Regions from separate parts of the Paenibacillus sp. ICGEB2008 genome, predicted to be linked through region 1. Evidence: riboswitches for the same ligand, from Rfam matches in the RefSeq annotation. Region 1 holds a riboswitch; the other holds the start of a gene.
What was found. Region 1 has a riboswitch for thiamine pyrophosphate ahead of thiC (phosphomethylpyrimidine synthase ThiC). Riboswitches for the same ligand answer to the same signal wherever they lie in the genome.
Positions count from the first base shown of each region.

Region 2: another riboswitch for thiamine pyrophosphate. It lies ahead of tenA (thiaminase II); the one in region 1 lies ahead of thiC (phosphomethylpyrimidine synthase ThiC).

Region 1 is NZ_AMQU01000028.1:41,468-44,683, reverse strand. It holds gene C400_RS0123500 (alpha/beta hydrolase) at 1-61, opposite strand, end outside; gene C400_RS0123495 (IclR family transcriptional regulator) at 360-1,103, shown strand; TPP riboswitch at 1,220-1,331, shown strand; gene thiC (phosphomethylpyrimidine synthase ThiC) at 1,519-3,216, shown strand, end outside.
Region 2 is NZ_AMQU01000014.1:231,074-234,289, reverse strand. It holds gene C400_RS0114265 (NAD-dependent malic enzyme) at 1-1,676, shown strand, start outside; TPP riboswitch at 1,746-1,848, shown strand; gene tenA (thiaminase II) at 1,981-2,670, shown strand; gene thiM (hydroxyethylthiazole kinase) at 2,696-3,216, shown strand, end outside.

The DNA.
Region 1 (3,216 bases):
GGGTGGACGGCTCCTGAACAGCGGTCTGTAGCTGAGCGTTGCGCTGGGATGTCGAAATCATGTAAGAGCCTCCTTATATAAAATTGATCTTCGAATCATAAAATTTAGGTATAATTCCACTTGAAAATAGTAGGGTATGTTCGTATAGATACCTATTATCGTATGATGGCTATTATCCAAAGTCAACGCCTGAACCGGAAAAGTAAAAATGATGCAAAGAATTGTCGATGTTTGTTCTTGTTCTGTAATATGGTTGTCACAAAAACATCGGTTTACAGTAGCCGCGACTATTCTATATAATTTATGTAACCATGTTTCATAGTGTGAAACGAATATGGATACAAGAGGAGCGGTTCACGATGGAAGACCGTAAATTAACCGTCCGCGCTGTAGAGCGTGCACTTGATATACTGCTGTGTTTTACCGCAGAATCTGATCTTGGTCTAACGGAGATTGCCTCCCAAATTGGTCTACATAAAAGCACTGTTCATCGTCTTTTGACTACGCTGGAGGATCGGGGATTTGTCGTTCGGAATGCCGAAACGGAAAAATATAGGCTTGGTTTTCGCATATGGGAGCTGTCCACGCATCTGTCCCAAAGCGATGAGCCGGCGGTGTTGTTACAGCCTGCAATGGAAGGACTGCGTGATCGCTTAGGGGAGACAGTCAGCTTGTACCTGCGGGATGGAAGCATGCGTATTCGCATACAAGCCGTGCAGAGCAATCAGGCGATCCGCAGGGTTGCGCCTGTGGGTGCGCGTATGCCGCTGGCTGTGGGAGCCTCCAGCAAGGTGCTGGCGGCCTTTATGCCACCGCAGGAGCTGGAGGTATTGCTAAGCAGTGAAGAATGGCCACCTTCGGTAGACCCGGAGGTTTATAAAGCCCAGCTGCAGGACATTCGTGAGAAGGGCTATGCGACCAGCTATGAAGAACGTGAGCCAGGAGCTGCGGCTGTGGCCGCGCCTATTGTGAACCGAAAGGGACAGGTCACGGCGGCTTTATCTGTATCCGGCCCGGTCAGTCGACTTGCGCCCGAGACGCTGCATGAGTTTGCACCGATTTTGATCGAAGCAGCCAAGGAAATGGGGCTTATGCTTCCGTGACAGTAATCAATACAAAGGAAATCATACAAGGGTTGCCAAAGCTATAAATTTAAAGTAGTCTGATAGAGATGGCGGGATGTTTGTTATAGCCGCCAATTCATGTGAATAGAAAGTATCACAGTTACTGGGGGAGCCTGTAATGCGGGCTGAGATGGAATCAGGCAAGATTCCGGACCCTTTGCACCTGATCTGGATCATACCAGCGTAGGGAAGTAATCGGCCATTGAAATGTATACGCAGCTGCTGTCTACGGCCGCGCATTGGAATATGATTATTCCACGTGCGATCGGTTTGGATAGCTGTCTCGTTTGATTAGCCGGTTCCCTAGGGAACCGGCTTTTTTGCATAGATCAGCGCCACCCTGGGAATGGTTCCGGATCGGTGTGTCATTTCAACGATACGGGAGGAATGGACCATGAAACCGACGGAAACAAAAGGAACAAAAGAAACAGGAGTGAAATCAGCAGATGCAGGATTGGCGGGAATAATAGAAGTAGAGGGAGAGAAGGCCAAAGCGGAGCAAGCCAGTGGGCTAAAGCCCTTTCCGGGGAGCCGTAAGGTGTATATTCAAGGTTCTCGGCCGGATATTGCTGTGCCTGAGCGTGAAATCGCGCTACAACCCACACATACGCCTCAGGGCACCGAGCATCATGAGCCACTGCGTGTGTATGATACCAGCGGTCCGATGACGGACGAAGCCTACCAGGTCGACATCCGTCAGGGATTGCCACCATTACGGCGAGCTTGGGCACTGGAACGGGGAGATGTGGAGGCTTATGAGGGCCGCGCCGTCAAGCCGGAGGATAACGGGATGAAGCCCGGCTCCAAACGGGAGACAGTGGAATTTCCCGGCGTGACCAACCGTCCGCTACGGGCTTTGCAAGGGCGTACTGTGACGCAAATGCACTATGCGCGGCAAGGGATCATTACGCCTGAAATGGAATTTGCGGCGATCCGCGAAGGCGTAGAGCCCGAGTTTGTACGACAGGAGCTGGCGGCTGGACGAGCTATTTTACCTTCAAATATCAATCACCCGGAAAGCGAACCCATGGTCATTGGACGCCATTTTCACGTAAAGATCAATGCGAACATTGGGAATTCTGCGGTTTCGTCCTCCATTGAGGAAGAAGTGGAGAAGATGACCTGGGCTGTACGCTGGGGATCAGACACGGTCATGGACCTGTCCACAGGTCGTAATATTCATACGACGCGCGAATGGATCATCAGGAATTCGCCTGTACCGATTGGAACGGTGCCGCTATATCAGGCACTAGAAAAGGTGAACGGCGAAGCTGAGAAGCTGACGTGGGAACTGTATCGAGACACGCTGATTGAGCAGGCGGAGCAGGGAGTGGACTATTTTACGATCCATGCGGGTGTATTGCTGCGATATATACCGATGACGGCGAACAGAATGACGGGAATTGTATCCCGGGGCGGGTCGATCATGGCAGCCTGGTGCCTTGCACACCATCAGGAGAATTTTTTGTATACGCATTTTGAAGAAATCTGTGAAATTATGAAAGCCTACGATGTGGCCTTTTCTCTCGGGGATGGTCTGCGTCCAGGGAGTATCTATGATGCGAATGATGAAGCACAATTTGCAGAGCTAGAGACGTTGGGCGAGCTCACGCAAATTGCATGGAAGCATGATGTCCAGGTCATGATTGAAGGGCCAGGACATGTCCCTATGCACAAAATCAAGGAGAATGTGGATTTACAAATGGAGATTTGTAAGGAAGCCCCCTTTTATACTTTAGGGCCGCTGACGACGGATATCGCGCCAGGATATGATCATATTACCTCAGCTATCGGGGCGGCGATGATCGGTTGGTTCGGGACGTCCATGTTGTGCTACGTTACGCCGAAGGAGCACTTGGGTCTGCCGAACAAGGATGATGTCCGCGAAGGAGTTATTACCTACAAAATTGCCGCGCATGCTGCTGATCTGGCGAAGGGTCATCCGCGGGCACAGCAGCGGGACGATGCTTTGTCCAAGGCGCGTTTTGAATTCCGCTGGCGCGATCAGTTCAATCTCTCGCTTGACCCTGAGCGGGCATTGTCCTACCATGATGAAACGCTACCAGCAGAAGGGGCCAAGGAAGCCCACTTT
Region 2 (3,216 bases), on a different contig from region 1:
TACGAGGAAAGGACGTGCTAGCAAACCCTCTTTTGAACAAAGGGGTGGCATTTACAGAAGAAGAACGCAAAGAACTGGGCTTGGAAGGAATTCTTCCTCCCACTGTCCTTTCATTGGAAAAACAGAGCGTTCGGGCATATCAGCAATTCCTGGCACAACCCACCATGCTGCGTAAAAATGCTTCACTTAACGACCTTCATAACCGGAATGTCGTGCTTTACTATCGGCTGCTAACCGACCATTTGAGTGAAATGCTGCCCGTAGTCTACACACCGACTGTAGGAACCGCCATTCAAGAATACAGCCATGAGTACAACCGCCCTGGGGGCGTATATTTATCAATAGATCATCCGAATGGAATTGGACAGGCGTTCTATAATTCCGGATTGCGTAGTGAGGATGTTGACCTTGTCGTCGTGACGGATTCAGAAAGTATTTTGGGAATTGGTGACTGGGGGGTCGGGGGAATTAACATTGCTATTGGCAAACTTGCTGTATATACAGCTGCGGCAGGTATTCATCCCGGGCGGGTGCTGCCCATTGTACTGGATGTCGGCACGAATAACGAGAAGCTGCTGAATGATCCGCTATACATCGGAAACCGCCATAAACGAGTTCGCGGAGAAGCCTATCATCAATTTATTGATACCTTTATCAGCAAAACCTTAACACAATTCCCGAAAGCGCTTTTGCATTGGGAGGATGTGGGCAGCGTGAACGCACGCCACATTATAGGGAAATACGGTCAAAACATTCTCACCTTCAATGATGACATCCAGGGCACAGGAGCAGTCACATTAGCTGCGATTGTTTCGGCGGTAGGTGTCACCAAAATTCCGCTACGTGAACAAAAAATACTTGTCTTTGGTCCAGGGGCAGCAGGAATCGGTAACGCCGACCAAATACGGAGCGCTATGATCGAGGACGGGCTTCCTGCAGAAGATTCTTTCAGGTCGTTTTGGGCCTTTGATTATCGCGGGCTATTAACGGACGATATGGAAGATGTACTCGATTATCAGAAACCATATGTGCGTAAAAAGGAAGAAATCAGCTCATGGGCCCGATCGGAAGACGGCAAAATACCGTTGCTGGAGGTCATCCGTCAGGTAAAACCTACAATCTTGATTGGTACTTCCGGTGTGGCGGGTGCCTTTTCTGAAGAGATTATCAAGGAAATGGCAAAGCATGTGGAACGCCCGATCATTATGCCCATGTCCAATCCTACCAATCTGGCTGAAGCGGTACCCGAGGATTTGATACGATGGACTGATGGCAAAGCATTGATTGCTACGGGAAGTCCCTTTGAGCCCGTCACCTATAACGGTACGAAATTTGAAATTGGTCAGGCGAACAATGCCTTTGTTTTCCCGGGACTGGGTCTAGGCGCAATTGTGGTCAAGGCCAAACGAATCACTCCTTCCATGTTTACCGCAGCAGCTGATGCCGTTGCCAACGCCGTAGATTCGAATGAACTTGGCGGCGCACTGCTGCCCCATATTCGAAAATTACGTGATGTTTCGTTTGCGGTTGCGGTTGCGGTAGCAAAGGCCGCAATTCAGGATCAGGTAGCTCAGGCACACCTTCCAAATATTGAGCAAGCCATTCGGGATGCAATGTGGAAACCGGAATATGTGAGGGTCAAAGCCGTGGAAAGTGTAATCCAACACCCTCACTAATTCTTCACTAGGCATAAGCAGTTTGACATAACATAGGAACGAATGTACAGTATTAGTCAAAAGAATAGGAAAGTCCACTAGGGGAGCCATTATGGCTGAGACAAGAATGAATCTTGGACCCTTTGAACCTGATCTAGTTCGTACTAGCGTAGGAAAGTGGAGCCTTCCATATAGGGTTTCAGGCGTTTTTGCGCATTGAACCTATGTTGAAGCCGCTCCAGTTTTCGGGGCGGCTTTTTGGCATTGTTCCGAGAATTGTATCTTACGGGACTTCTTGTTCTCCATTTTTGTTGGAGGTGGGGAAATGAGTTTTTCGCAAGAGCTCCGTCAGCAGGCGGATGGCATTTTTCAAGCCATTTATGAGCATCCCTTTGTGAGAGGTATTGCTGAAGGAAATTTAACAAGGGAACAGCTGATTCACTATGTAAAACAAGACTTTGAATATTTGAACGCCTACATGCGGATTTACGGCATCGCGATCTCCAAAAGCACGAGCCGGGAGGATATGGCTGTATTTAACGAACAGATCTCTTTTATTCTCAACAGCGAGGTTCATCCGCATCAAAATTTTTGTGCTATCGCAGGTGTCACCTATGAAGAGATGCAGGGATATCCACTCGCTCCGTCCGCTCATCATTATATCCGCCATATGCTGACCGTCGCACATGAGGGTAGTCTTGGGGAAATCATGGCCGTGCTGCTACCATGTCCATGGACATATCTTGAAATTGGACGCAGGCTAATGGATGAGGTAAGACCGGACGAGTCTCATCCGTTCTATGAGTGGATTTGCTTCTATGGCAACCAGATTGAAGATGTAACCTTCAAATATCGAGAGCGTGTGGATGCTTGGGCGAAAGTCGCCACGGCTGCCGAGCGAGAGCGGATGATTGAGCATTTTATGCTAAGCTGCCAGCTGGAATATATGTTCTGGGATATGGCTTATAAGCAGGAGCAATGGCCCGTCCAAATGCACGCTACGGTCTTGGAATAATCAGTATAGATGAGAGAGGATAAACATGATGAATATATGGGAACAAAGTTATTCGGCGCTCCTGACAAAGGTACAAAACAGCAACCCCCTCGTTCATAATATAACCAATGTGGTGGTCACCAACTTTACAGCCAACGGCCTATATGCACTGGGGGCTTCCCCGGTGATGGCTTATGCACCCGAGGAAGTAGCAGATATGGCCAAAATAGCGGGCGCCGTCGTGTTAAATATCGGTACGCTAAACCGTGAGCTGGTGGATGCCATGATCCTTGCTGGACAATCGGCGAATGCTCATGGTGTTCCAGTTCTGCTAGATCCGGTTGGTGCGGGAGCGACGAGCTTTAGAACCGAGTCAGCACTGCGGATCCTAAAAGAAGTAAAAATCTCACTAGTACGAGGCAATGCAGCCGAAGTCGCTCATCTGATCGGAGAAGCCCGAGAAATTAAAGGGGTAGATGCAGGCGACAGTGCTGACAGCAGTAATGTCGATCTGGCAGTTCGGGCTGCGCAAACGCTCCATACCATGGTTGTCATCACTGGAAAAGA